DNA from 4 places in the Mesobacillus thioparans genome. Region 4 is predicted to be linked to each of the others. Evidence: riboswitches for the same ligand, from Rfam matches in the RefSeq annotation. Region 4 holds a riboswitch; each other region holds the start of a gene.
The links. Region 4 has a riboswitch for cyclic di-GMP ahead of ACNAZ4_RS11535 (LPXTG cell wall anchor domain-containing protein). Riboswitches for the same ligand answer to the same signal wherever they lie in the genome.
Positions count from the first base shown of each region.

Region 1: another riboswitch for cyclic di-GMP. It lies ahead of ACNAZ4_RS10330 (anti-repressor SinI family protein); the one in region 4 lies ahead of ACNAZ4_RS11535 (LPXTG cell wall anchor domain-containing protein).
Region 2: another riboswitch for cyclic di-GMP. It lies ahead of ACNAZ4_RS20660 (hypothetical protein); the one in region 4 lies ahead of ACNAZ4_RS11535 (LPXTG cell wall anchor domain-containing protein).
Region 3: another riboswitch for cyclic di-GMP. It lies ahead of ACNAZ4_RS08475 (hypothetical protein); the one in region 4 lies ahead of ACNAZ4_RS11535 (LPXTG cell wall anchor domain-containing protein).

Region 1 covers NZ_CBCSFH010000005.1:64,612-72,180, forward strand. The annotation lists gene map (type I methionyl aminopeptidase) at 1-704, opposite strand, end outside; gene ACNAZ4_RS10310 (type 1 glutamine amidotransferase domain-containing protein) at 1,081-1,599, opposite strand; gene ACNAZ4_RS10315 (late competence development ComFB family protein) at 1,803-2,078, shown strand; gene treR (trehalose operon repressor) at 2,183-2,908, opposite strand; gene ACNAZ4_RS10325 (helix-turn-helix domain-containing protein) at 3,179-3,499, shown strand; gene ACNAZ4_RS10330 (anti-repressor SinI family protein) at 3,602-3,730, opposite strand; cyclic di-GMP riboswitch class I at 3,760-3,845, opposite strand; gene ACNAZ4_RS10335 (hypothetical protein) at 4,063-4,278, opposite strand; gene ACNAZ4_RS10340 (helix-turn-helix domain-containing protein) at 4,499-4,840, shown strand; gene ACNAZ4_RS10345 (nitrous oxide reductase accessory protein NosL) at 5,085-5,753, shown strand; gene ACNAZ4_RS10350 (ABC transporter ATP-binding protein) at 5,825-6,556, opposite strand; gene ACNAZ4_RS10355 (ABC transporter permease) at 6,549-7,367, opposite strand; gene ACNAZ4_RS10360 (nitrous oxide reductase accessory protein NosL) at 7,364-7,569, opposite strand, start outside.
Region 2 covers NZ_CBCSFH010000017.1:4,271-11,839, forward strand. The annotation lists gene ACNAZ4_RS20645 (lactonase family protein) at 1-394, opposite strand, end outside; gene nadE (ammonia-dependent NAD(+) synthetase) at 615-1,436, shown strand; gene ACNAZ4_RS20655 (hypothetical protein) at 1,477-1,821, opposite strand; cyclic di-GMP riboswitch class I at 2,076-2,160, shown strand; gene ACNAZ4_RS20660 (hypothetical protein) at 2,641-2,865, shown strand; gene ACNAZ4_RS20665 (phosphoribosyl-ATP pyrophosphohydrolase) at 3,101-3,436, shown strand; gene ACNAZ4_RS20670 (DoxX family protein) at 3,486-4,001, opposite strand; gene ACNAZ4_RS20675 (DinB family protein) at 4,251-4,703, shown strand; gene ACNAZ4_RS20680 (HIT family protein) at 4,779-5,174, shown strand; gene ACNAZ4_RS20685 (methionine aminopeptidase) at 5,211-5,423, opposite strand; gene ACNAZ4_RS20690 (Dps family protein) at 5,654-6,073, shown strand; gene ACNAZ4_RS20695 (DoxX family protein) at 6,330-6,737, shown strand; gene ACNAZ4_RS20700 (VOC family protein) at 6,751-7,569, shown strand, end outside.
Region 3 covers NZ_CBCSFH010000003.1:277,756-285,324, forward strand. The annotation lists gene ACNAZ4_RS08445 (dicarboxylate/amino acid:cation symporter) at 1-458, shown strand, start outside; gene ACNAZ4_RS08450 (PDR/VanB family oxidoreductase) at 508-1,473, opposite strand; gene ACNAZ4_RS08455 (dimethylamine monooxygenase subunit DmmA family protein) at 1,485-1,940, opposite strand; gene ACNAZ4_RS08460 (heme-dependent oxidative N-demethylase family protein) at 1,937-2,887, opposite strand; gene ACNAZ4_RS08465 (helix-turn-helix domain-containing protein) at 3,169-3,507, opposite strand; gene ACNAZ4_RS08470 (ImmA/IrrE family metallo-endopeptidase) at 3,521-4,456, opposite strand; cyclic di-GMP riboswitch class II at 4,801-4,884, shown strand; gene ACNAZ4_RS08475 (hypothetical protein) at 4,915-5,403, shown strand; gene ahpC (alkyl hydroperoxide reductase subunit C) at 5,871-6,434, shown strand; gene ahpF (alkyl hydroperoxide reductase subunit F) at 6,448-7,569, shown strand, end outside.
Region 4 covers NZ_CBCSFH010000006.1:46,830-54,398, forward strand. The annotation lists gene ACNAZ4_RS11515 (potassium channel family protein) at 1-723, shown strand, start outside; gene ACNAZ4_RS11520 (YugN-like family protein) at 720-1,127, opposite strand; gene ACNAZ4_RS11525 (glucose-6-phosphate isomerase) at 1,441-2,790, opposite strand; gene ACNAZ4_RS11530 (class D sortase) at 2,964-3,671, opposite strand; gene ACNAZ4_RS11535 (LPXTG cell wall anchor domain-containing protein) at 3,737-5,518, opposite strand; cyclic di-GMP riboswitch class I at 5,664-5,754, opposite strand; gene ACNAZ4_RS11540 (iron-containing alcohol dehydrogenase) at 6,013-7,176, opposite strand; gene ACNAZ4_RS11545 (DUF378 domain-containing protein) at 7,380-7,569, shown strand, end outside.

The DNA of each region.
Region 1 (7,569 bases), on a different contig from region 4:
ATTGTATGCTCATACTGGGCAGACATCTTGCCGTCCACCGTTCTTGCTGTCCAGCCGTTGTTATCCATCTTTGTTTTCCATTCTCCGACATTCACCATCGGTTCGATCGTGAATACCATGCCTTCCTTGAGCCTCGGTCCTTTGCCTGGCAGGCCATAATGAGGGATATCCGGCTTTTCGTGAATGACCGAGCCGATTCCGTGGCCGATGAATTCGCGTACAACTGAAAATCCTTCAGCCTCCACATAAGACTGGATTGCATGGCCGATATCGCCAACCCGATTCCCCGGTAATGATGCAGCAATCCCGCGATATAAAGCTTCTTTTGTCACATCCAGCAGCTTTTGCGACTGCTCGCTGACATTCCCCACAGCATAGCTCCAGGCCGAATCGGCAAGGGCACCGTTCAGGTTGACAACCATGTCGATCGTCACGATGTCTCCCTCGTTCAGGGCATCTTTCCGCGGAAAACCGTGGCAAACCTCATCATTGATGCTTGCACATGTTGCATATTGATAATTCCGGTAGCCTTTTTGTTCAGGTGTGGCTCCATGCTTTGTCAAGTAATCCTCAACAAACTGGTCAATTTCCCAGGTCGTCACCCCAGGCTTGATCAGTTTGCGCAACTCTTTATGAACAGAAGCAAGCAATTTTCCAGCTTCCTTCATATTTTCAATCTCTCGTGCTGATTTTAAAACAATCATTCCTTCATCTCCCTGATTCATTTCATCCTCTATATTATATTATCTTATACGTAAAATTTCGCAAAATGAACCAGTCCATCACAAGGTGAAAGGAAAATAGCCTTAGTTTTGTGGATTTCATCCCACTTTTCATGGTATTACATCCTAAAATTACTCTCTGCAATATTTTTTATAGCGAGTTTTTTGCTTTTATAGCGAGTTTTTTGCTTTTATAGCGACTTCTTCGGTTTTATAGCGAGTTTTTCGTTTTTATAGCGACTTTTTCATTTATATAGCGAGTTTCAACTTTTTATAGCGAATTGGAAATTACACTCGTTTTTTTCCAGTTCCGAACACAGTAAAAAACCCTTCTGCCTCAGCAAAAGGGTTCTTACTATTATTTTTCCAGCACCTTAAGTGATTCGCGGTTGAACGCTGGTATATCCTTCGGCTCTCTGCTTGTCACCAGCTGGTTGCAGCAGACGACGACTTCCTTGTCCTGGTATTTCGCCCCTGCGTATTCCATGTCGACACGGATTGACTTATAGCCTGTCGCTCCTCGGCCTTCGAGTGTCTTTGCAGTCAATAGCAACTGCGGGCCATGGCAAATCGCAAATACCGGTTTCTTCTCATCCATAAAGTACTTGGCGAATTTGACGAATCGCTCGTCCTCACGAAGTTGATCAGGTGAAAAGCCGCCTGGGATGAACAATGCGTCGAAATCTTCCGGCTTGACGTTGTCGATGCTTTCGTCAATCTTGACCTCAGCTTTGCCCTGCTTGCCTTTTACTGTCTTCCCTTTTTCTTTTTCGATTGTCATAACTTCATGCCCCGCTTCTGAAAAAGCGCGTGAAGGCTCAAGATATTCCACATCTTCAAATAGATCAGTTATTAAACAGGCAATTTTTTTACCCATGGATTCAACATCTCCTTTAATAATTTCTCCACTATTAAATGTTCCCTGTCTGCTGAAGCCAAAACATTGAAATACACTTCCACTTTTTAGTATAAAACAGTGAAAATAGACCTATCTTAAGTCGATGGGAAAAAAATCATTTTTTCTTGCCTGAATTCATCTATAATTTAGTGTAGGACAACCATAGGGAGAGAAGGAGCATCATGAATTTCGGATATACCAATGTAATGGAAGAAGTGGTTTCCACGCTTGTCAATGTGCTGATGATGAGTCCGGATTACCAGACGTTCTGCAATTGCCAGAAGTGCCGGGATGATATCATCGCCATCAGCCTGAACACTCTTCCAAGTCACTATGTCACTACGGAAGATGGCCGCAAGATGGTTTATGAACAGCTTAATACCCAGGAAAACAGGGCCTGGATCAATAAACGGATCATCAGTGCCATCCATCTTGTCGGAAAATACCCTAAGCATTAGACTTATTTTCACGTCTGAGGCAACAAAAGGGTGAAAACAGAGATAATAAAAGCTGCCTGCTGACAGCCCGGTCTTCAGGGCCTGCCATGGGGCAGCTCATTTTTTTATATGTTCTGGGTATCCATTCTTCTTGCGAAATCCACAAACCTGAACTTGTCCGGTCGGTGTCTTGATTCGGTATACTGGAAAAGTGTCGCATCATCGAAATAAATATAGTTTTTCACGATGACAATCGCGTGGAACCCTTCCATATCGAGAAGCTCCTGGTCCTCTGCATTTGGTTCCTCAACCGTGAATTCCTTCTTGGCAAAACTGATTTTTTTCTCCAGTTCCTTTTCAATATACTCAAAAATCGAGTTCTCACATTTATGGCGTGACAGCCCAGGAACATGTCTTTCGACAATAAAATCCTTATCGAGAATCACCCGTTCTTCATCAATATGCCTGACTCTTTTCACCTTCCAGGCCATCTCATCAATTTCCACATTCAATTCCCTGCCGATGTTATTTCCTGCCTGTTCGAGAACAAACTCTTCAACAGTTGTCTTCGCTGTTCCACCCATGTTTTCGGCCAGTTCTTTAAAGCTGATCAGCCCGGAAATCGGGAACTGGTGCCTTTTTAAATCGAGCACCAGCGAGCCTTTGCCGCGGATTTTTTGGATGAAGCCATTTTGCGCAAGAAGGTTCAGGGCTTTGCGGATGGTTTCGCGCGATGTTTGATACATATCGGCAAATTCATTTTCAGAAGGCAAAATCGTTTTCGCGGGATAATGCCCCTCCTGTATTTGTCTGGCGATTTCTTCATAAATCGATAAATACTTTTTCTGCATATCATCACCGTACCTTGTCTGATTGCTACCATTTTACCTTTTTTTAAATCAAAAGAATATAATAGAATGTTCCGTTTGCATACTATAAAAATTTATCGAAAAACTGCCGATAACTATAGTGACTAATTTTTTCCCAACCTTTTTATAAAAAAAACACCACAAAAACCGAAAAGATTGTTTATAATTGTTCTGTAGGGTGTTCTTAATATGGAACTATTTTATCAGATTTGTTATGATATAACTATAAATTGACAAGGTGTGTGGATTACTGTGATTGGTGAACGCGTCAAAAAACTTCGACAAGAAAAAAGAATGTCCCTATCCGAGTTGGCAGAGCAGGCTGGCGTCGCAAAATCCTATCTAAGTTCTTTGGAACGGAATCTGCAAACGAATCCTTCCATTCAGTTTCTTGAAAAGATCGCTGGAGTCCTGAATGTCCCGGTTGATCAATTGATCCATGAACAAGTCGACAAGGAAAATATTGATTCAGACTGGGTCAAACTTGTGAAGGAAGCAATGGATTCAGGGATCAGCAAAGACCAGTTCCGTGAATTCCTCGAGTTTAACAAATGGAGACTCAACAATAAATAATTTCAAGGGACAGCATTCTCGCTGTCCTTTTTTTTCACAAAATAAAAAGCACCTCTGTTACGAGCTGCCCGATTATTTGACGGTTATCTATGTATGAGTGGTTTATTCCTGTCCGTTCCCCAATAAAAACTCCCTGATTTCTTCTTTATTTATGCCCATTTCCAATGCTTCCGTGATCAACTGCATCCATTCTGTATCCAGTTCTTCGAAAATTACCTGTTCTTTAATCAAGTTCTTCCCCCCAAAATACAGTTAGTATTCCAGGCAGTCCGGCCATCCTAGCACTTTATACCTTAGATCCGTGACTTTGCGTCCTGATTTTTCAACCAGTTTGCCTTTATCTGATTCTTTTTTCCTTTAACTTTAATTCCCAATGTCATTGTACCCTGTTCTATATATTTAACATGTAAGAATTTGTCGGTGATCCAATGTAAATATCTTTCTTTTTCTTCCAAACAATTACAAAAAAACTGGTAAATAAGTCATTTTTCTGAAAATTGTAATCATTTCACTTATGCTTTTTGTCGCATTCTATCCTAAATTGTTGAACTCTTTTTATAAATTCACCCCCATAAATCTGAGGCTGGGCCTTTGGGCTGTTGAGTTTGCGAATATACTGCCGTTTTCCAGCGATGCTTGATGACCACTTTTTCAAGGCTGATGGCATTGAAGAACGGGTACCTTGTTAAATCATTTCTGCACACAGGACATAGCCATTCCCCCTGTTCACTGCTGCTATATGAGGGACGATTGCATCGATCGCAGTTTTTTCTGTACATTGCCATTTGCCTCCTTCAAATATTTTGTCCGGTGCTCCACTCGAGTATAGTTCAGAGGAACCATTTTTGAAAAAGTCCATAATAAGGCGAATTTTCTTAAAAAAGAACAAAAATCGTTCTTTTTTAAGAAATAGCTTCGATTATCACACTTTCTTGTGTTTTTTAAAGAATAAATTTGTTCGTTATAATGAATATAGTTGAAACTTAAGGAGATAACCAGATGAAGGTAGGAGAGAAGATTAAAAGATTACGGTTGGAAAGAAATTATTCTATTACCGAGCTTTCCCGAAAAGCTAAGGTTTCTAAGTCCTACCTCAGTTATATCGAGAGAGGCATTCAGGAAAACCCATCGCTCCAGGTGCTGTCACGACTTGCCCACAACCTTGATACATCCGTCGAAGACTTGATGGGGAAGCAAACGAAAAGGGCCGACACTGTTCCCGTTGATGAGGAATGGATCGGACTTGTCGATGAAGCGATAAAAAATGGCATCAGCAAAGAAGACTTTTCATACTACCTTGATTTCATGAAATTCAGGAGCCGTAGTGAAAGAGAAAAATAACGAGTATTATAGAATACCATTCAAGATTGCAATTTATACCTACTATTCCAAAACCAGCATTAAAAGCTGATTCCCCTATGTGTAATCTTATAAAAAATACTAAGACAGCGTGATGGCATGCCTCATGATTACTGTCATAAAATCGTCAAAAAAAATCTGTACATCTCACTTTTCCCCCACGATTTTTTCGCATTTTACTCACAACTCCCTGATAGGATTAAATTCGATCAAAGGAGGAGATTGTATGAAGAAATTACTTGCTGCTATGATGGCAATTTTATTGACGATATTCGTTTCAGCCTGCGGTGATGACTCTGCCAAAAGCGAGCCAAAAGAGGACAAGGATCCCGCAGCGACAGAAATGAATCATGAAGGAGCGGATGCCCATGAACACTCAGAAGGCCCACATGAACCTGGAATCGATGATGTTTGTGCTTTCTGCAATATGAAGGTATACCCTGAAAAAGATCCGATGGGAGTTTTCACGGCACAGGCGAAGACCAAAGACGGTGACTATGTGTTCTTTGATGATAGCGGATGCCTGCTGAATACCCCTAGACGCGATGAAGTGGAATTCGAGGAAAAATGGGTGCGTGACTACCTGACATCAGAATGGATTGACGCGGATGCCGCCATTCCTGTAAAAGCAGATATTAAAACACCGATGAAATATGGTTATGCGTTCTTCAAAGATCAGGAAAGCGCCGAGAAATTCATTGCCGAAAACAGCGATAAAAACGCGATGATTGCTTCATGGGAACAAATTGACCTGATGGCGAATGAAAGATTTATGAAAAAAATGAAGATGAATTCGGACAGCATGAATAAAGGTAGTGAAAATAATATGGAAGACATGAATAAAGATAGCGAACACAATATGGACGACAGCGACAAAGAAGACAGCGGTCATTGATAAGGAATAACAGTTAACGCTTTAATAAGAAAGCCTAAGAAAACTCCCGGCACCAGGTACCGGGAGTTTTCTTATCCATCATAAACGGAACTGGACTGATTGAAAAATACTTTTTCCAGCGGAAGATAACTGCCGTTAGGATTGACGAGCGAGTCGACGGTTTCGCAGATCTTCATCTGCCCTTCTTCCATGAAGGCAGCGCGGTCAGCGAGTTCCTCCACAAGACTGAGAATATGGGTAGTGAAGAAAATCGTCTTTCCCTGTCGCTTCTCTTCCTCGATGATTTCCTTGAATCGGAACACCCAGAGTGGGTCAAGACCATTGGTCGGTTCATCGAGAATCCGTAACGGAACATCCGGAAGCAGTGCCTGCGCCAAGGACAGCCGCTGTTGCATGCCTTTTGAATATTGCTTGATTTGCATATTGCGCACATCATATAAACCAACCTGCTGAAGTACTTCATTCACTCTTACATCCCCAATGCCTCTTAATCTCGCAAAGAATGTCAACACTTCAAGACCCGACAATTGGCGCTGGAACAGCATTTCATCTGGCATGTATGAAATCAGCTTTTTGAATTCATGGCTGCGCGGGTCAATTTCACTCCCGTCCAGCAAAACCTTTCCACTTGTCGGCTTCATGATTCCCGTGAGCATTTTGATCAACGTACTTTTACCCGCACCATTTCCGCCGCAAAGAGCGAAGATTTCCGGCTTATTAATACCAAAGCTGATATCGGTTACCTTTTTCGTCTCACTATAAACCTTAGCAAGAGCATCAATCCTGATCCACTCATCACTCATCTGCAGCACCCCTTTTCATCCTGCGGACAGAAATAATCACCGGCAAAATCATCCAGAGCAAGACAGCAAGAATAACCAGCATTTTGCCCATCATGCCATCCGCCCAGATCGTCAAATCATAAAGTCGCGGCCCAAATACCGATGCACCATCAAGCGAAAGGATCGACTGGACCCGGATCAATTCCACTGGATTCAGGAAGATCGAAACCGTCAGCATCGGCAGCAGCCATTGCTTCAACAAGAACATACTCAAACCCATGATGATGAATTCATAGAACAGGACCAGGAATGCCCAGACAATCAAGCTGAGGCCAAGCGCCTGGAACCGTGATTTGGAAATGGTCCCGATCACCATCGCCAGCGACAGGAAAATTGCCGCAAGCAATAAGGAGTAGAGATAAAATAATATCAGCAGCGACACATTAACGCCTGCCCCTAAAAAGAAAATCACCAGCAATGCCGCACCATATCCAAACGTCAGTACCGACCAGACGGCGACAAACAGCCCTGCATATTTTCCGAGGATGACACTCCATGGAGAAACAGGGTAGGTCAGCAGCAGCATCAGCCCCCGGTCCTCTTTTTCACCCGACAGGAACAGGCTGCCGATTAAAAGTGAAAGCAGGGGAATCAGCAATAAATTGATATTCAGGAGGCTTGCTGTCATCCTGTTGAAACCATCAAATCCTGAGCCACCGGTGTTCCCAAGGAAGGCAACCATGATGGCAAGTGATGAGAACAGAAAGCCAAAGCCGGCCAGCCAGTGGCTTCTCATCAACAGGGTAATCTGCTGCCTGGCAATATGCCTCATTGCTCCCAGCTCCACTCATGTTGTTTTAATAGCTTATAATCTAGCACTTCTCCCTTGCCCTGTTCTTTTACATATTGTTCAGCACTCTCCTTGTCCTTGAAGCTGACCACTCCATTTGCCATTGGTGTCCAGAAATCAGGATGGTACGCATGGAAAGCATTTTCCAGTTGTATCCATTCACCCGTGTCCACATCCCGGACGT
Region 2 (7,569 bases), on a different contig from region 4:
ATACATTCTCGATACTGCCGGTTTCAGCGTTCAGCAGATAAGAATCTGCAGACCCTTTATGGTAATTGGCAGATAAAAGCAGGGTATGTTCACGGTTCACGCTCACATGGCAGGGAGATGCACCTGGTGCAAGCTGTGAATCGATGAATGACAGCTTTCCTGAATCGAGGATCGTGAAGCCTGCAACGCCCCCGGAACTGCCTTCCTTTGCGACAGCATAAAGGAAGCGGTTATCATCACTGATTGTCAGGTAAGTAGGGTTTTCCAGCGCAGCCGCTGGTTCTAAGCCGAGGATTTTCCCATTTACAGTATCTAAGGTGAAAGAGTAGATACCCTCGCTGTCACCTTTTGTGTATGTACCGAAATAGCCTTTGAACGTTTCATGAGTTGCCATTAATGAATGCCTCCAATTTAATTCGCAATGATATTATGCTTTATAGTCTAGCAAAAAAATCATGGCGGACAAAATGTTACGTCCACCATGGGAATGGGTAAAATAAACATGAGCATTTTGGGCATTGGGATGTTAGGTTTTCTGACGAAAATCTGGACTTTGAACTTTAGAAGGGATATGCTCTTTTTTGAATAGTTTTACGTGAACTAGGAGGGTTAACATGAGCTTACAAAAGCAGATTATTGAAGATTTGAATGTGCAGCCGCAAATTGATCCTGAGCAGGAAATCAGGAAGAGAATCGATTTTATGAAGCAATATTTGCTTGCGTCCAGGGCGAAGGGTTTCGTACTTGGAATCAGCGGCGGCCAGGATTCCACACTCGCTGGGAGACTTGCGCAAATGGCTGCGGAGGAATTGCGGTCAGAAGGCAATGAGGCCAAATTCGTGGCTGTCAGACTTCCTTATGCGGTGCAAAAAGACGAGGACGATGCCCAGAAGGCGCTGGAATTCATCCAGCCTGACCAAACGATCACTTTCAATATCCAGCCTGCTGTCGACACCTTCAATACCCAGTTCGAGGAAGCGATTGGCGAGAAGATGACGGACTTTAATAAAGGAAACGCAAAGGCAAGGATCAGGATGATCACTCAGTATGCAATTGCGGGGCAGGACGGCTTGCTGGTCATCGGCACAGACCATGCTGCTGAAGCAGTAACCGGATTTTTCACTAAATACGGAGATGGCGGAGCTGACCTGCTTCCTCTTGCCGGTTTGAACAAACGGCAGGGCAGGGAATTGCTCAAAGCCTTGAATGCAGAATCCCGGCTGTACCTGAAAGAGCCTACCGCCGACCTTCTTGACAATAAACCGCTCCAATCGGATGAAACCGAGCTTGGAGTCAGCTATGAAGCAATCGATGACTTTCTTGAAGGAAAGCAAATCGATGAAGCAGCCGCTGCCAAAATCGAAGGCAGATATCTTGCTTCAGAGCATAAACGGCATGTTCCAGCTTCCATGCATGATTCATGGTGGAAAAAATAAGCACAAAAAAGCCTGGCAATCAAAAGCCAGGCTTTCCTTTTTATTCAGTTTGCGCAATAGCGAAATGCGGCGCATCCTCTTTTTCTGTCACTTTGTCGATTTTATCGGTGAACATCTGGAAGACTCGCTTTTTTTCTTCCAACTCCTTGATATATTCTTTCAAATCATTGAATCGCTCTTCAAATGGCTGATGGTACAGCTCGCGGATTTTCCTGTTCAGGTCAGGATTCACAGTTGACTGGACAACCTGTTTCGTGATGTTGAATTTATATGTATACACTTTTAGCTCATTTTTAACTTCTTCATACTCCGCATCAATTTCTTTGAGTATTTCTTCAATTTCTGCTTTCCATTCATCTAGCGACTTCTTAACATGCTGTTCCATAAGGATCCTCCTGCCATTCGCCTGTAATAAAGCTTCTTCCCTCTATTCTAGCAATTGATGTTTACATAGAGATTGCTGTGATATTACATTGTGAAAACAAAGGTCTAATAGAAATCGAAGGGTGGAAGTTCCATCCTGTTATATAAATTCCTATCCCTCCTGCAATCATAAGTTCTAGGTAATAAGACTTATCTTTGTAAGTAATTGGCGAATTTTGTTGAAACAATGGTTCTAAAGTTTTATATTTTAATTAGAACTGAAAAAGGCAAACTTATCGAAAGGTGAGGACGCAAAGCCACGAGTCTAAGGCCTTACAGCTATGATCGTCGGGTTGCCAAAAAAGAACGGATGAGAATAGAGAGTATGGGTGAATGGCTTTGACAGGCCGTTTGCCACACAAAATCCGCCGTCTTTTTGGAGGATTTTTTTGCTGTTCAGGAAATTACAAAAGTATTTTTGTGTGGATAACTACTTATGGGAGTCTTAATCCAGCTCCAGCGCCTAGCCCCTCGAGACGCTTGTCTCGCTGCGGCTCCTAACTCCCCGAGACGCTTCGGTCCTGCCAATGAAGTCAAAGAACGACTTCACTGCCAGGCCCTCCAGCACTTGTCGGGGCTGACCAAGGCGCTTCCGCTTTATATTATTTGTCAGACTTTTCTGCACAATAATGCAAAAAGAGCCAAATTTCACGTTTGCCGATTGTCAGAAAGGATAAATAATACTTAAGTATCTTGACAGGACGAATGAACATAATCCTTTTGGCAGGTTTGTTTTTTGCAAAAAGGGTTTCAAAAAAATGGATGAAAGGTGGAGGAAACGTTGACTGTTTTATTTGGGACGGTAGAATACTTTGAACGGGAAATTGAGTTTCATTTAACAGAGGTTGAAAAAAGGGAAAGGTTCCGGGAAGAAATTCAACAAATTCAAACGATGCTTGAAGAAGAGCTTCGGAATGATTTCATCTGCGACGAGAAGCTAAGAAGAGAATGCCTTGAGAATCTATCGAATGCCTGCAATAAATTAACTGAAGATTATGTAGTTTGAAAACTGCTAATCTATGAAAGTGTAGTTTAAAAACTGCTGATATATAGAGGGCCTGTGGTACTGTCCACAGGCCTTTCCTATTTTTCCGTTATGAGCTATCGAGGGGAAGCATATACCATAAAAAGAATCCAAGAGCCATTCTTTCACTGGATAAGTTGGAGGATTTTACGAAAGGCGTTTGAACAGACGGATTTAAGGTTATGTTTATCTATAAGACAGCTAAAGGGGAATCGCAATGGAAAAGAAAGAATACAATAAACTCGTCAGGGACTTGTTTCCGGAATTGATGAAGAATAAAGGCAAGAAAATCGAATATGAAATTCTGCAAGGCAGTGACTATAGTGAAAAGCTGATGGAAAAATTCAATGAAGAAGTTGAAAAATTTCGGAATGCTGGAACAGACAGGCTGCTGAGTGAAATAGTGGACTTGCTTGAGGTGGTCTATGCGATTGCCGAACATCGGGGAATCACCGAATCGGAAGTTGAGTTCATGCGCCAGCTGAAGAAGACCCGAAGCGGCGGCTTCCGCAAAAAAATCCTGCTCAAATCAGTTGAAGGAAGTTCGAAATGAAAAACAAGCCCTCTGCCAAAAAGTGGCGGAGGGCTTTATCTATACCGTGTTAAGCAGTTTTTTGCGCCGCTTCCGGTTCTCTTTTTAAAACAGTCTTGCGGATGAAAGGTACCACCCAGCGGTCTAGACCGTATTTACCAGCATTGTAGCCAGCGAACAGGAGGATGAATCCGAAGAAGATGTCTGTTGGGTTGTGAGATACAGTGCCGGCAAGGAAGAAGCTGAAGTTCATAACAAGTCCGAAGAACATGGCAGCAGTAGTCAGGCAACCCAGGATCAAACCAAGACCGATCAGGAATTCTCCAAGCGGAACGATGAAGTTGAAAAGGTCGACGTTAGGAATCGCGAAATTATCAAGGAAGTTTACATACCATCCATAAACCATGTGTCCGTCTGGACCTTTCACCGGATTGGCAACAGCATTTTTCAAATATCCAGTAGCGTCAAATCCTTCTCCTGTCAATTTTCCCCATCCTGCAGTCATCCAGTTGTAACCGAGCCATACACGAATCACAGTCAACAGCCCAGCAGCAATATTGTTTTCCCTTAACCATTTCGCTAACATCTAAATCGCTTCCCTTCAAAAATATAATGATTACACTTATAAAATATCAAAGCAATATTTGGAAATCTGTGAATAAAGTGTGAAGACACATATCGTCCATAATGTTTTGAACAAATTTTGACAGTCAGTTTCCTTTTTTGGATAATATACCCTTATAGGTATTTCTGTAATATTCTTTCCTTGCCACATATATTGGGAATATATAGAATAAATATAAAATGAGGACTAGCAGGAAAGGGGAATGGAAAAATGAGCGAGCTATTGTTTAAGCAATTTGAATTAACAAGAGGGAATTTTTTAAAGCATATCGAGGGATTGAATCCTGAACAGGCGAGTTTTCAGCCTGATGGTTTCAACAATAATATCCACTGGCAGATTGGCCATGTATTGACGGTGGCAGAACAATTCATGATGGGTTACCCTAAAAAATCAAGTCATCTCCCTGAGAATTACATAGCGCTATTTGGAAATGGCACACGTCCAGCTGACTGGTCAGGCGATGTTCCTTCACTGGAACTATTGACGGACCAATTGAAAGCCCAGCTGGGAAGAATCAAAGAGGTGCCGGCTTCAATGCTTGACGAGAAACTGAAAAAGCCTTTTCTGGGACTTGAGACGTTTGGTGAACTTGCCAATATGGCCTTGTTCCATGAATCCTACCATCTTGGCCAGATTCATGCGATGAAAAAATTAGTGAAGTAACCATGAAGAATCAGCAGTGTCCGCTATGGTCACTGCCTTTTTAGCGAGGATTTAAATTAGAAATGGAGGCTGCCTATGCAACAGGAGACTTGTCCATATTGCAATGTACATGCTGATGAAGAGCAGCAGATCGTCTTAGAGAATGAAACCTGTTATTTTATCCAAAAGGAATCAGAGCAGCAAATCCTTCAGGGGAGCGGACTGATCATTCCGAAACAGCATAAACAAGATGTATTCGAGCTATCAGATCAGGAATGGAAGGATTCAAGGGAATTATTGATGGCCGCAAGGGAACTGCTTGACAGGCGGTACTCGCCAGATGGCTACAGTGTTGGCTGGAATACAGGCAGAGCTGGTGGACAATCGATTTTCCATGCTCATTTGCATGTCATCCCCCGCTTTAAAGATGAACCATTGGCCGGGAAGGGAATCAGGTACTGGATCAAACAAAAAGAGAATAAGAGAACCTAAGCAAAGAAAATGGCCTCTGCATCTGCAGGGCCATTTTTAAGTCGTGCTCTCATTCCAATCTGTATATAATCCGCTCCCATTGCAGCCAGGACATTCATACGGTGCCGCGTAATAGACAAATTCATTTGCGGAAAAAGCGTAGTAACCCCTGCCATGGCAGTCAGGGCATTTGTTTTGATCCTTCATATTAGCCAGGTGGTTTTCATATCTGGCATTTCTCCATTGATTAAGTGCATTGAATAAACCCAAAATTTTACACCTCCAGTTCTATGCATAGTTTGGAGAAATTCACTTATTTTTATGTATAGTTTATGGAGAAATTTGATTTTTGCCCCTGGTACGAGCACATCTCCATTCTGAAAAATTGACATTACTATGAACATTTTAGCCTTAACAACCACTACTGGATAATCTTGGACTATAATGAACCCGAATATGAAAATTAGGAGGAATTCAAGGTGAAAAATGAACTGACGCAAATGGTCAACCAGCAAATTGCAAACTGGACAGTGCTTTACATCAAGCTCCATAACTATCACTGGTATGTAACAGGACCAGAATTCTTCACGCTGCATGCTAAATTCGAAGAGCTGTATAACGAAGCCGCATTACATATTGATGAACTCGCCGAAAGATTGCTGGCAATGGGGGACAAGCCGGTAGCAACGATGACTGGTGCACTCGAGCTTGCTTCGGTAAAAGAAGCTGCAGGAAACGAGTCACCTTCAGAAATGGTCGCAAGCATTGTTGAAGACTATTCAACCATCATCGATGAATTAAAGCGGGGAATGGAAATCGCTGGGGAAGTAAACGACGAAACAACAAGTGATCTGCTTCTCTCCATTCATTCTGGTTTGGAAAAACATGTTTGGATGCTGAATTCATTTTTAGGCAGATAAGAGAGGGAAGGAAAGGGACGTATGCCGGGGCATACGTCTTTTTTTTATCCTATTCGTTTAGGCCTTTTTAGTATTCAGACCTTCAGCCAGCTATGGGACCAAAAACTTTAAATTGAATAATTACTTTACACAAAAAAAGATTACTTGACGTATACTAATAACTAAAATATAATAACTTACATAAAGTAAGTAACTAACGTAATTGTAACTGCAGTACAGTTTTCGTTACAGGAAATGAAAAAGGAGAATGATACAAATGATAAAGTCGAATGAAGTTGGAGCAACAATTTTAAGAATCGTTTTAGGAGCAACATTCATGATCCATGGCGCAGCCAAGTTCCAGGGTGGAATCGAAAATACGGTAGGTTTTTTTGAAAGTCTTGGTCTGCCAGGTTTTTCGGCATACATTGTAGCTTTAATAGAGTTGGCAGGCGGTATCGCGATGATACTGGGCGTTGGAACAAGGATTGTTTCGATATTGTTTGCGCTTGTTTTGGCCGTAGCGGTTATAAAAGTGAAGCTCGCCGGAGGATTCCTTGGAAACGGACAGATGGCGGGATATGAACTTGACCTTGCGTTAATGGCCATCTCAATTTATCTGGCAATCACAAATAAATCACTTTTCGCTATGGATAATGTCATCTTTCAATCAAAAAAAGCTTAAAGGAGGAAATCAAATGAATTTTCATCAGCCTCCGGTTACTTTTGTGGGCCGGGTGGATTTAAAGGTACAGGATCTCGACCGTTCAGTTGCTTTTTATCATGACGTGATTGGTTTTAAAGTTCTCGAAAAAACGGAGAGGTCAGCGAAGTTTACTGCGGATGGCAAGAATGTACTGCTGTCAGTCGAACAGCCCGATGATGTAATGCCAAAACAGAGAAGAACCACTGGACTATATCATTTTGCGCTATTACTGCCCCGTCGTGCTGACCTAGCGAATATATTGAAACATTTTGTACTGATGAAGTTTCCACTTCAGGGAGCATCAGATCACCTTGTGAGTGAGGCACTCTATCTTGCCGATCCAGATGGAAATGGGATTGAAATCTATATAGACCGGCCAGCTTCAGACTGGACATGGAATGAGTCTCAGATTGTCATGACCACGGATTCATTGGATGCAGAAAGTCTGCTTGAGGAAGACAAAGGTGGAACATGGAATGGTCTGCCTGCAGGCACAGTGATGGGCCATATCCATCTGCACGTGTCTGAATTAGCCAAGACGGAAGAGTTTTACTCAAAGGGACTTGGATTTGATGTAGTTTCCCGATATGGACCTCAGGCTCTGTTCATTTCAACAGGGAAATATCATCACCATATTGGACTGAATACATGGAATGGAGTTGGCGCTCCCAAACCTGCGGAAAATAGTGTGGGACTTGGATCATTCAGTTTGGTACTTCCAGATGAAGAGTCGGAAAAAGAAACGATTGCCCGACTGAGCAGCATTGGTGCTGAAATTACAGAAGAAAATGGGGTAATGGTTGCAATTGAC
Region 3 (7,569 bases), on a different contig from region 4:
ATGCGTATACAACGGCGTTCTTTACTTCCAGCAGCCTCGCTTCCCTGCCAGTGGCAATCGAGAGTGCGAAAAAGGCTGGAATTTCCGAGAAGATGGTGAATTTCAGTTTGCCACTTGGAGCCGTGTTCAACTCTGATGGCGGTGCACTAAGGATGGGCGCATCGATTGTATTTGCCGCCAATGTCACTGGTGCCAATTTCACACTGATTGATTTCGTCACCATCGTCCTTGTCGGCACACTGCTTTCAATCGGGACAGCCGGCATTCCAGCAGCAGGCCTTGTCACCCTGTCCGTGGTGCTGACGATGTTCGACCTGCCGCTTGAAGTCGTTGCACTGATCGCCGGCGTCGATGCGATCATCGGCATGGCCGGTACTGCATCGAATGTTGTCGGCGACGTCGTCGGCGCAGCAGTAGTCGACCAATCTGAAAAGAAAGCAGAAATGGCTCGGTCATAATAACAACTCCGAAAACCGCATTCTCGACTGGATGCGGTTTTTCTATTCTCTATAAGTCTAATACTAAATGCCCTTCCCCACGGGAAACACAGCATAGCATCGTTTGATTGGTATTCTGTTGTTCTTCCGTCAAAAAGGAATCAAAATGGGTGATTTTCCCCTCTGATACTCTCACTTCGCAAGTCCCACAACCGCCAACCCTGCAGGAATAAGGCAGGTTGATTCCATTTTCACGAATTACATCCAGCAAAGAACGATCCTTTGGGATTTCCAGCTGCTTAGCGCTTTTCTTTAGGGTGACGGTAAATGGCTTGGCCTGTTTATTTACAGGTGGAGCAAATCGCTCGGAATGGATATTGAAAGAAGGATAGCCGTAGGTTTTTGCTGCTTGTGTGAATTCTCCAATCATGTTTTCTGGTCCGCAAAAATAAACATGTGTCCCGATATTGTGATCCAGAAGTGATACGGGAGACAACCTGTTCGGACTTTCATCCTTTGAAAAATAAAAATGGCATTGCTCTGGATATCGTTCTTTCAGCACATCGTAAAAAGCGCATTGTTCCTTTGTTTTCGCTCCATAATGCAGCTCAAATGATTGATTCTTTTCGGATAGCTCAGCCATCATTGATAAAAAAGGCGTAACGCCAATGCCGGCTGCATAAAAAACATGGTGCTTAGCTTGAAAGCTCATTGGAAAATGGTTTTTCGGATAGCTGATTTTAATGACATCCCCTTCGCTGACATTGTGATGCCAGTATACCGAGCCGCCATTCGTAGGCTCTGCCAGGCGTACGGCGATTTCCATGACTCCTGGCTCTGAAAGGTTAAAAACTGAATAATGTCTTTCCATTATGCCTGAAGGATGCGGCAAATAAGTGATTATATGGGAACCGCCGCCAAAGGACGGAAGCTTGACGCCATCCACTGCTTCGAGGGTGAACCTTTTAATGGTTGCTGTCTCTATTTTTATCGATTTCACTCGTACTTCAATTGATGTACCGTGATGCAATCTCATTCCCCTCTCTCTTATTTGATCGTTACATATCCCAAGTAAGCATCCAATCGGCGGGAATAATGATTGGATGCCTCGAGTTCCTGCCCGCATAGCCTGCATTTGACATGCTTGTTGTCCCCGGCTTCATTCTCACTATGACAGTTACAGCATATTAATTTTTTCGGTAAAAAACCCCGTGTCACAATCTGCATTTCATGCTCGGAAAAGCCTGCTTCAAATGCCAGCTCCTTTACCATCATCACAAATTCCGCCGAACCTGATATGTATAGATAGGTCCCCATTTTTTGCGTGTTGAACCAGGTTTTCAGCATGGCTTCCTGCCCCTCTATGAAAATATGAAAATCAAATGGAATTTTTTCAGACAATGACTGCTGTAAAAGGTCAGAAAAAGCCTCGGCCCCCTCTGAATCGACGATAAACAAGATTTTTCTTTTCCGACTTATCTTTTTAAAGCTGCTTACACTCATCTTTTCTTCAGTTCCTCCTCCAAATATTCAAGAACTGCATGTCGGTACAGAGAAATCCCTTTATATTCTGCGATGAATTCAGGAAGTTCTTTGAGGATCGCCGAAAATTGCTTTAGCCATGGGGTATGCTGGATGAACGTTCCAAGCGGCAGCATGTGTGTATGAATAGTAAATAGAATCCCATTACTTTTTGGCAGACGGAAAAGTTTCTGTACCTCAACCCGCAGGTTGGCCAGTTCCCCTGCATTTGCTTTCGTTACTTTTTTTCGAGCCTGACCCCACTCAGCGAATGTTTCAAGCGAGGTATCCAGCCGTTCCCCAGCCATAAGCGACCAGTTTTTCCGCCACCATGGACTGCCTGCCTCGATTCTCATTAAAAACTGAAGGATGCGTTCATCAAGTGATTCCGACTTGAACCCCGGGATTGGCGTATGGATTTCTTTGAACGACATGCCAGCATCAAAATACAGCGACCAATTGGCTGGAAAGCAGAGCTGCCCTGCATCCAGGAATAAATCCCCGTCCCGCTGCATCATTAAAATCAAATCTTCTTGGACATGCCGGCCGACAAAATCCAAGGGCTCAATGTCCATTGTCGCCTGGTCCCCAAAATCGAAGGAATGATTTTCACCTGTTAGATGGTTAGTGAAAATCCAATGATTATCGTTGATTACCAGCTGGTAGTTCTCAGGATAGGAACTGGCCAGCTGGTGCAGGATCAAATCCAGCACCTCCCACTGGGCATCCATTGTATGCGGCATGGAGTGGTAACAGCGTTCTGGGTGATTTGTCAGCAATTCTCTCCTCAGGTTTATTTCCTCTAAATAAGATTCCGTCAATTCAATGGCAATTGGTGGATTTAATGGTATTGCATTGTTAGAGTATCTATATGCATCTCCATCGGCGAATGGATATGGAAAGGCCAGCAAATCCCCGTTGATAGTCATCTTCTCACCACTTTTCAGAATTATTTATATAATTAATACTATACTGAAAATTGAGAATGGATTCGATAACAATATCCTGAAATTATTCACTTTTCATTTTCCCCATAAGTCCATTAGATAAAAATACTGATTTCCGCTGCTGACTTTAAGAGTCTTGATGCTGATCGGGTATGTAAAAGCATGATTGCCTATCCTTTTTGTTTTTTTAGCCAAGGTATTCATGAATGGTAATTTCCAGCCTAAAAAACGCCTAATCTTTTTACGAATTAGCCGCCGTTTCCTTACTTCAACATTTTTGAAAAAATCTCTTTTAACGATCTTCCTTTTTTATAGTAAATCTCATCCCGGACTTTTTCATTTATCGCTTGCCAAAGCATAATTTCCACATCTGTAAGGGGCTCTGAATCCTCCTTTTTCAGAAAGGCAGCAAAATAATCGAGAGGAACTCCATAGAACCGTGAAATATCCGCCATGATTTCAAAAGAAACCGACTTCCTGGCACCTTTTTCAAGCATACTCAAGTACTGCAGCGTAATGCCTGTACCATTCGCTACATCCTCAAGCCGCAAGCCCCTTTCTTTTCTCAATCTCCTTAATTCCTGGCCTAATGGCGTCGTCATAATAACTCTCCCTTTAATCTAAATTCGAAACACGTTTATACGAAATAATATAGTACCAGCTGACAATCGCCTCAAATAAGGTAATGATCATTTCCACGATAATATCGGGCAATTTAAGAACTTTATATGTTTGATGGTGCAGCAATTCATGGACGATTGTCTGAATCTGCTCTGGATAGTCCAACTTTTCATCAATGATAATCATTTTCCTGCCAGGATGGTATATCCCTTTTATTAAACTCAAATCCCTGTACAGTACTTGTATTCCAAATCTCTTTTCAATCCTGGCCGTCAATGAGTCAATATGCATATGGTTAACCGCCATGAACTTTCTGTGCAGGAAACCTATAAAAGTATAGTAGGAAAGAAAGAAAGTCAGAACCAGATTGACATCCAAGTGGTCATAGAACGCAAGAATCGGAAAAATGATCAAGACCTCAAACGTCATTGGGCCGAATCTGTCAATGAACATCTTGCTGGTCATCGCTCCTGTTTCAAGCCAGACGTAAATATATTTAAACACCATACTAAGAGCTAACATTAAAATCAAAGTAAGATAACGTGCCAGGTACATTTTGTCGGTATAGTCATTATAAACTTCATTACACGCGATTATTATGATGATATACATCGACAACAAAGCGATTGTCGACTTCAAACTCCCGCGTTTTTTCGAGAATATAGCAAACAAGCTATCTACTAAAAGATAAATAAAACCGTATACAACTGAAAAACGATCAAAAATAATCAAGGATAACATGACATGGAAAAACGAATAACGAAAACCGGAAAACATCTTGAGATTCATCCTGTCAAAAATCACCATGATGCATAAAAAGAAAACCACATTCCACTCCAGTTCCTGTGGAATTTTGATATGTAAAAAGATTAAAGCCAAAGAAGGAAGAAGGAAAAAAAGATAAAAGACCTTTTGCCTCAAATTCTTCATGATGGACCCCTCCGATCCCGCTTACTGTCTAAACTAACTATACTTTATTACAATCTCCCAGGAAAAGGATATTTTGTATTTTAGACAAATTTTTCTATTTAATAAGGAAACTTGTCTAACGAAATAGGTTTCCATTCCACTGTTGTTTAAAATACAATTAATATTAGAGAATGAATTATTCTCTATTTCCTCCCAATTCTTTTAAGTACTAACTATGTTAGTACTTTTTTTTTACCTTCAGGATAAAAAAATTGTCGATAAAAAATGTTAGTTTTTAACTAAAGTTTAATATAAAATGAAACTATAACGATGGTAATATTTAGTGGCCACTATGATCCTCCATCGTTAATGCGGGAAGCTTTGAAGTACAGTCTTTATTTGGACACTTGGGCTGTATGGAGCTACTAGTGTAACCGGCCCTCTTAGGAATACATAAAATCTAAGAGGAGAGATGGAAAATGAAAAAGGTATTAACAGGATTAGCAGCAGGCGCATTGGCAATGGGGATCTTTGCAAGTTCTTCGTTGGCGGCAGTAACATATGACTCATCAGCAGGTACAGGATTTGTTGGTAAGGGTGATGTTCAGCAGGCTTTGGGTTGGAATAATGCTGAATTGCAGAAACAAGCTAAAAACTTAGTATTTACTTATGAAACAGTAAATACGTATGCGGTAACTGTAACTTGGACTACTGGCGAGGGAACTAGAGGCGAGAAAGTGCACAACGTTACAAATCAAAACACTGTAACTCTTTCATCAGGTGTTACGTACGATCCAAGAAAGTCAAATCAATTTACTGGTTTCAATATCACTGGTATTGATAAGACTGAAAATGGAGAGCTTCAGGTTGGGGATGAATATCCTGGAAACTCTGGCCATATTATCACCAATGTAGAAAAAATCCCTAGCACTGGCACTTTATATGTAAATGGCGTTCCATTACAATAACGTTTAGAACCATGAACTCTTTGTTCATGGTTTTTTTATGCCCTCCTCTATTGGTGTCAATTTCATTCATTGACATAACATTCCCCCTGTAAGCAGCTTCACGAAGTATTTCAGAAAATAAAAATCAGAAAGCCATAGAATCTCTAAATCTTTTATACAAGAGATTTAGTAAGCTTAATAAATAACTCCAATTTCAATCTATAATTGAGAATTATGAATAGGAATTGTCTCTTTTATTAAATTTCCTGCTTATTATTGGCATTTTATTTAAGATACAGTCCATAATAGATATAGACTGAGTTTTTATATCTGCTAAAACAAAGAATCATATCGCTTGACAAAATAATTACCGCTATACGATAATAATTACGGAATTAGAATTATTCTAGTTTACCGAATAGTTAACTGAATTCATTCAGGGAAACTATTTCAAAAATAATTCAACCAATTTAAGGAGGAACTTAATCATGGCATTAATCGGGACTCAAGTTTTACCATTCACAGCAAACGCATTCCACAACGGAGAATTCATCACGGTATCTGAAGAAAACTTCAAAGGCAAGTGGAGCGTAGTTGTATTCTATCCAGCTGATTTCACATTCGTATGCCCTACTGAGCTTGAAGACATGCAAAACGAATATGCTACATTAAGAGAAATGGGAGCAGAAGTATACTCTGTATCAACTGATACACACTTCACTCACAAAGCATGGCACGACCACTCTGAAGCAATCAGCAAAATCGAGTACATCATGATTGGCGACCCTTCACAGAAGGTCTCTCGCAACTTCGATGTATTGAACGAAGAAGATGGTCTTGCAGAGCGCGGAACTTTCATCATCGATCCAGACGGCGTTATCCAGACTGTTGAAATCAACGCAGGCGGAATCGGCCGTGACGCTAGCCAGGTAGTAAGCAAGCTGAAAGCAGCACAATATGTACGCAACAACCCAGGCGAAGTTTGCCCTGCAAAATGGAAAGAAGGCGGAGAAACTCTTAAACCAAGCCTTGATCTTGTAGGAAAGATTTAAGGGGTACACTCCCATGTTATTAGATGCAGAAATCAAAGCACAATTAGCCCAATATCTTCAGATGATGGAGGGCGATGTGCTGCTTAAAGTTAGCGCCGGATCGGATGATGTATCACGAGACATGCTGGCTTTAGTTGATGAATTGGCAACAATGTCATCCCACATTAAAGTGGAGCATGCAGAATTAGAAAGAACACCAAGCTTCAGTGTCAACCGTGCCGGTGAAGACACTGGAGTGACTTTCGCAGGCATTCCTTTAGGACATGAATTCACTTCATTAGTCCTTGCCCTGCTGCAGGTTAGCGGCAGAGCTCCTAAGGTAGACCAGAAAGTCATTGACCAAATCAAAGCGATTAAAGACGAATATCGTTTTGAGACGTATGTCAGCCTCAGCTGCCACAACTGTCCTGATGTGGTACAAGCCTTGAACGTGATGAGCACTTTGAATCCCGGCATTTCCCATGTCATGATCGATGGCGCAGCGTATAAGGATGAGGTTGAAAGCAAGCAGGTCATGGCCGTGCCAACGGTATTCCTGAATGGTGAACCATTCGGAAGCGGACGTATGTCCCTTGAAGAAATTCTTGCAAAAATGGGTTCAGGTCCGGATGCTTCCGAGCTCGCTGACAAAGAACCTTATGATGTCCTTGTTGTTGGCGGCGGACCGGCTGGTTCCAGTGCAGCCATCTATGCAGCGCGTAAAGGCATCCGTACAGGTATCGTTGCTGAGCGCTTCGGCGGCCAGGTAATGGATACTTTAGGCATTGAGAACTTCATCAGTGTCAAGCACACTGAAGGCCCTAAGCTTGTTGCCAGCCTTGAGGAGCATGTTAAAGAGTATGGCGTCGATGTCATGAACCTTCAGCGTGCCACACGCCTGGAGAAGAAAGACCTGATCGAACTGGAACTTGAAAATGGTGCAGTCCTGAAGAGTAAAACTGTCATCATTTCGACTGGTGCCCGCTGGCGCAATGTCAACGTACCAGGAGAAGCTGAATTCAAGAACAAAGGCGTTGCCTACTGCCCTCACTGTGATGGACCATTGTTCGAAGGAAAAGATGTAGCTGTCATCGGCGGAGGAAACTCTGGCGTTGAAGCAGCAATCGACCTGGCAGGAATCGTAAAGCATGTAACA
Region 4 (7,569 bases):
ATTCACCTGTCAGCAGCAACGGTTACCAAACAAAATGCATACACGGAGGGAAGAGTTGGGTTTAAAGGGAGCGGCCATATCATCATCATCGGCTGGAACGAAAGGTCCCGCACGATCATCAGGTCCCTCATTAAATCCGAATCCGTCGTCCTGGTTGACGACACGCTCGGCTCAAATCCAATCAGAGAAGGCAATGTACATTTTATCCGGGGAAGGGCCAACAAGGATGAAACTCTATTGAATGCCCGTATTTCAACAGCCAGAAAAGTGATTATCACATCAGACCAGAACCTGGATGAACTGCAGGCTGATATGAATACTATTCTGACACTGCTGGCCATCAAAGGGCTGAATCCTGACATTCGCTGCATCGCAGAGATCCAGACAAGCGAACAGATCAATAACGCAAGGCGGGCCGGGGCAGATGAGCTGATCCCCGCAAATGCTTTGACCAGTGCGGTCCTTATGAACAGCATCGCTTCCGCGGACGTCGTGGATCCTCTATTGGATTTGTTAGGCGAATTAAATGGCAAACGATTAACTTATATTGAGGCGGAAACCACTCTGATGGACAAGAAGTTCGAGGAAGCCAGCAGCTTTTTGCTGAGGGAACGGAATATTATCCTGATTGGAATAAAAAGAGGGGATGACATAATCGTCAACCCCACAAGGAACATCAAGATTAAATTCGATGATCAGCTTCTCTCCATCTCGAGCGGTTAATAAGGCAATAAAGCAGCCTCCGCCTCGCGGACAAGCGACTTCCCAACCTCAATGTACTTTTCCGGAAAACTTGCATCCTTATCTACCGGTTCCTGGAACTGGTTGAAGGATGCGCTGGCATTCCCGACCTCCGCATGGTCATCAAGGCCTCGCTGGTATTTATGGGACAGCAGGAATGGGCGCTGCAATTGTACAGTGCAGCCTTTCGAATCCAGCTGGCCATCGATCGCCTTGAACGGAAGACGCAAAAATTGGTAGCCCACTTCGTCATCAATTTTGTAATCGAAGGCTCCATGGTCATAATCCCAGTTTCCCCCAACGGAATACCCCAGCGGTTTAAGCAGCTGTTCCAGTTTATATAGATCAAAATGTTTGCCCTCAAGCTCAGATTGTATCTCGATCAATGGTTTGTCCGCCTTTCCAAATGTTTTTGCTTAGTTTTAACCAAAATAGCACATTTAATGAGTGGTGGAAGTTTGGATAAGCCAGGTATCCGGGACTGAGGCACATGAGGGAGCTGTGTTTAATGGCTATTATGGCGAAAATATGATTTTATTGGCGGTTTTCACAACTTTTTTGGCGAAAATTTATTTTTATTGGCGATTTCCACATGTTTATTGGCGAAAATCAAAATTTATTGGCGAACTGGAAATTCCGGGCCATATTTTCCATTTCAAAACAAAAAGGAGTACCCCAGAGGATACTCCTTTTTCATTGTTATTTAAGTCGCTTTTCCAATTCAGCTTTCTTTTCTTCGAAGCCTGGTTTACCAAGCAGTGCGAACATGTTCACTTTATACGCTTCCACGCCCGGCTGGTCGAATGGGTTAACGCCAAGCAGGTAGCCGCTCATCGCGCATGCTTTTTCAAAGAAGTATACCAGGTATCCGAATGTATACTCATCAAGCTGAGGAATCTCCACAACCAGATTTGGCACGCCTCCATCAGTGTGGGCAAGCATTGTTCCTTGGAATGCTTTATTATTCACGAAATCAACTGTCTTGCCTGCAAGATAGTTCAAGCCGTCAAGATCGCTTTCAGCTTCTTCTATTGTCAGTTCATGGCGAGGCTTTTCAACCTTGATGATCGTCTCGAACAAATCGCGGCGTCCTTCCTGCACATACTGTCCCATTGAGTGAAGGTCTGTCGAGAAGTTCGCAGATGAAGGATAGATTCCCTTCTGGTCTTTTCCTTCACTTTCGCCGAACAGCTGCTTCCACCATTCAGAGAAGTACTGAAGGGATGGCTCATAGTTGATCAGCATTTCGATTGTTTTACCTTTATTGTAAAGCGCGTTACGAACAGCAGCGTACTGGTACGCAGGGTTTTCTTCAAGCTCGGATTTGCCGAAATCTTCCCTTGCCTGTGCCGCACCTTTCATCATTTCTTCAATATTCGAACCGCTGACAGCGATCGGCAGCAAGCCTACTGCAGTCAGAACAGAATAGCGCCCGCCGACATCATCTGGAATCACGAATGATTCATAGCCTTCTTCGTCTGCAAGAGTCTTCAATGCACCGCGAGCTTTGTCTGTAGTCGCGTAGATGCGCTTGCGTGCTTCTTCCACACCATACTTCTCCTCAAGCATCTTGCGGAAAATGCGGAAAGCAATCGCAGGCTCGGTAGTTGTACCAGACTTTGAAATCACATTGACCGAGAAGTCTTTTCCTTCCAGAAGGTCCATCACATCTGTCATGTAAGTCGAACTGATGTTATTGCCGATAAAAATGACCTGCGGAGTGTTGCGCTTTTCCTTTGGAAGAGCGTTATAGAAGCTGTGCTGCAAAAATTCAAGTGCCGCACGCGCTCCAAGATAAGAGCCGCCAATCCCGACAACAAGCAGGACATCAGAATCGCTCTTGATCTTTTCCGCTGACTTCTGGATGCGGGAAAATTCTTCTTTATCATAGTCTACAGGCAGGTCGATCCAGCCTAAAAAGTCGCTGCCCGCACCTGTTTTCTCATGCAATGAATGATGGGCTACTTTTACAAAATCCCTTAAGTATGTAACTTCGTGTTCACCAAAAAAGCTTAACGCCTTTGAGTAATCAAAACGAACATGTGTCATGTCTGATCCTCCATTATTTTATATTCTCTATCACTTTAACCAAATGAAACTCAATAATCAAGAAACACCCCCAAATGTAAGCGTGCCCAATTGTGAAATTTTAAGTAAACTTTAAAATCGGGCACTCCTGCTGTTTTTGTTTATCCAAAGTAAACAGAAAAGTAACTCCCTCATTATGGAAGCTGCTTGGCTTTAACGATCAATCTGTGCGTTGCCGTATCAATCGGTGTGCAGGTAATGAGCATCAAAGTCTTTTCATCTTTGCTGCCGCTTAATACAGAAACATCTTGAGGTTTTACTACAAGAGTTTCATAAACTTTATATTGGAATGTTCCGTTTTGCCCCCTTACAGTAACAACATCCCCTGCGCCGATTTCATCAAGGCGGTTAAACATTCTTCCATACGATCGGCTTCGGTGGGCAGCGATCGCGCTGTTTCCCGGATTACCAGGAAGGGAAGTTCCATTCAGCAGGCCTGCACCAACATCAAGGTTACCCTGAGAGGCGCCATAGAGAATGGGTAAACGCAAATTGATTTTATCTATTTCAATTACCCCAACCATAGAGGACTTGTTGCGTTCTGACTGTTTCTTTGTTGAGTCACTATCGGTGCCCGGCTGTTCTTCATTGACCGCTTGATTGTTTGTTTGATCTACTTGATCCTCCTCTTTCACTTCGAAAACTTCATTAAGCTCATCCAGACTCTCTTTTGCATCTTCTTTATTAAAAGTGATATCAGCTGCTTCAGCTTCAAATGTTTTTGCTTCCCACTCATTCATTAACTTCTCCTGCTGATAATCTGTATATAAATTTGATATGGAAGGATATAAAAACAGAATCACTCCGGATATTATGAACATTAAGGACAGTACTTTTTTCATTTTGCACACTCCATTTTTAAGATAATAAGTCAAAAGAAAGAGGGGAATCTCTTCCCCCCTATCCTTTAGTTCCTGATGGGCTTTCTCATTCTTAATCCTGTACCTGCTGCCATAAGCAGGAATCCTACAATATAAAACATCATTTTGCTGCTTTCGCCCGTTTTTGGGAGTACTTTTCCGGACCAATTCTGATTATTGTCTCCTCCAGAATTGTTTTGATTATGACCAACTTTCCATGTTTCTTCATCCACGTCAGTATCACGTTCATGATCAACGCCTGTTTCATCATCAACACCCAGGACTGCTTCATCAATCTCCAATTGAATAACCTGATCCTTCAACTCAAAAGAGAGCGAGTTTAGCGCAATAAATTTGGTTGTTCCATCCTCAAACTCAAGTTCAATTCCCTTGATATCTGTAACAGCTAAACCATTGGCAAAGTTTAGTTTCCATAGGTTGTTAATCCGAGTGAGTTGAATTCTCTCTCCACTATCCATTAACAAGGTCAGGTTGACGATTGTTTCAATATCCATCCTAAAGTTGATATAAAGTTCTTTTACAATTTGAATAACTTCCGGAGATTCTCCACCTTGATCGGGGCCTTCGTTGTTATCTCCCGTTCCATCCCCTGGTGTTTCCTTGTTATCCTCCTCTGGTACTGTGCAGTCCTCAATCCAATAATTAATGGATCCTTCTGCTTCTACTCCTACTCTGATGTCTTCAACTTTATAGATTCTTTCAGCTCCTGATTCAAATACAAGCTTAAATTCCGTGATATCATCCTTTACAAATTCGCCTTCATCTTTGAGCTTATAGAGCGGGGATTTCCCTGGATTGGACATTTCTTCCCATTCACCATTTAATTTAACAAAAACACTCTCAACTGGAGCAGTACAGTTTTTTAGATGCAGATGGATTTCGGTGCTTTTATTGCCATTTTCTTCACCATGATCTTTTCCATTACCGTCTCCTGGTTCTTCCGTGCCTTCACCCGGGTTTTCAGTCCCATCTCCTGGGTTCTCTTCTCCATCACCGGGTTCTAAAGTTCCATCCCCAGGTTCTTCAGAATTGTCTTCTTCATCAATAGAACAGCTTTCAAGCCAATAGTTAATCGATCCTTCCGCTTCTGTTCCTACTCTAACTTCATCCATTGAAAAGGTTTGTACAGTCCCTGTCTCAAAAGTAAGCCTGAATGCAGTGATGTCACCCTTTACAAACTCACCGCCATCTTTCAGTTTATAAAGTGGCGAGTTACCTGGGTTGGACATAACATTCCAAACACCATTTAACTCAACCTCTACTTTTTCAACATCTTCTGTACAGTTTTTCAGGTGCAGGTGGATTTCTGTGCTCTTATTGGCATTCACTTTAGTGCCTTCACCAGAATCCTTGTCATCCTTGTCTGAACTATTGGTTTCTTCATTAGTAGATTCAACATTTTTGTCTTGATTTGAACCATCGTTGGCTGCTTGATCCGAAGTATCTTTTTCTTCTTGGTTGGACTCATCAGTTGCTCCTTGATCCGAAGTATCTTTTTCTTCTTGGTTGGACTCATCAGTTGCTGCTTGTTTTGACTCATCATTTTCTTCTTGAGTTGATTCGTCATTCGCTGCCTGGTTTGTGTCACTGTTTTCTTCTTGAGTTGATTCATCATTACCTGCTTCGTTTGTATCACTGTTGTCTTCTGCTTGATTTGCTTCATCGACTTCAATATTAAGATTTACATCTTCATCCTTATCTAGCGACGCACCTTCATTCTCATTTGCGAGTGCTGGTATTGTCAGTGAAAATAACATTAGGAATGCAATTGAGACTGCTGATATTTTTTTCATAATAGTTGTTTTCAATTTCTCGTCCCCTTTTTTGTGTTATTAAAAATTCGCTTAACAAATAGACTGAATATTCAGATATTTAAATTGATAAGTAGCCTCCTTTCCGAGAGAATTCACCAATAAAATTGGACAAAAAAAGCCGCCCGGAATGATTCTTTTCCATGGCGGCTGGACTGTCATAGCTGCAATTTCGCAACCTTAGACTCCTGGCTTTGCGTCCCTGCTTTTCAACAGGTTTGCTATTGGCATGAATGATGTTTTTTGCTTATGTAAAATATTCCTGGGCTTCCTTGTCTTACATTTTAAGAATTACCACAGTTATCTAGCAGCTTAAACATAAAGACCTATAAAATTTATTGGTAAATTTTTCTCCATTTGCATTAATCCACCGTCAAAAGGGATATTTTCAGGATTTATTCGCTTTTTTGCAGAAGAATGAATATGATTTTTGTCCCAATACAAAGACAAAGGACCCAGGATTCATTCCCGGGTCCTTAACTGTTTCAGTTTTACAATGACATACGATAGATTTCGACTACGTCATCTTTGTTCATTTTTGCAAAGTTGCCAAATTCTCCGTTCGCCATTGCTTTATCTGCCATCAAGTCAAGCTTGCTGTCGTCAATGTCATAATCAGCGAGTCGGGACGGTGCTCCGATGCTGTTCCAGAATTCGCGAAGCTTTTCGATTCCTTCCAGTCCAGCCTCTTCGTCCGTCTTGCCTTCTGTGTTCACGCCGAATACTCTGACAGCCATTTTCTTGAATCGCTCTGGCTTTACCTTGAGGTTGTGCTTCATCCAATTCGGGAACAGGATCGCAAGGCCGCCTCCGTGAGGGATATCGTATACAGCAGATACAGCGTGTTCGATATTATGGGTAGCCCAGTCACCGCGGTAGCCCATATTCAGGATGCCATTCAGGGCCATCGTTCCGGCGTAAAGGATTGTTGCACGGTATTCATAGTTCTCCAGGTCATCAAGCAGCTTTGGAGCTGTCTCCATCACTGTCAGAAGCAAAGATTCACACATGCGGTCCTGGAATTCCGTGTTCTCAGTTAAGTGGAAATAGTGCTCGAAAACATGTGACATCATATCAACAATGCCGTAAATCGTCTGGTTCTTCGGCACTGAAAAAGTGTTCACAGGATCAAGAATCGAAAATTTTGGGAATGTTACCGGGCTTCCCCATCCGTACTTTTCATTCGTTTCCCAGTTCGTGATGACAGAACCGGCATTCATTTCTGAGCCTGTAGCTGCCAAAGTGAGCACCGTTCCAAACTGAAGAGCTTCTGAAGCAAAAGCTTTCTTGGTAACCAGGTCCCATGCATCGCCATCATATTTTGCTCCGGCGGCGATTGCCTTCGTGCAGTCGATGACGCTGCCTCCGCCTACTGCCAGAAGGAATTCAATGCCTTCTTCCTTGCAGATTTTTACGCCCTTATGGACAGTCGACAAACGGGGATTCGGTTCCACACCGGAAAGCTCGAATACTTCCGCTCCAGTTTCTTTAAGCGTGCTCATCACAGAATCATAAAGCCCATTGCGCTTAATGCTCCCGCCGCCATAAACCATCAGGACTTTCTTTCCATATTGGGGAACTTCATTTTTTAGTTCCTCTAGCTGGCCTTTGCCAAAAATCAGTTTTGTTGGATTGTAAAATGTAAAGTTGTCCATTTGATTCACCTTCCTCTAGGGCTTATTATGTTCTTTTTCAAAACGCATTGCAAAAAATATACTCTCTTAATGTTCTCTAATGTGCTGAAAAAAGTTACAACCTTTTTTTGTCGGGTAGGTAATAAATAGACGACGGATGAATATTTCATGCCGTGCTGAAACAATCTATAAACGAACAAATTTATTTTAAGGAGGAAATATCCATGAGCGGTATTCAACGTGCAGCACTTGTTCTTACCATAATCGGGGCCATTAACTGGGGCTTAGTCGGATTCTTCCAATTTGATCTTGTGGCAGCAATTTTCGGCGGCCAGGATGCAGCATTGTCAAGAATCGTCTACGGACTAGTAGGGCTTGCTGGCTTAATTAACATTGGACTTCTTTTCGCACCAA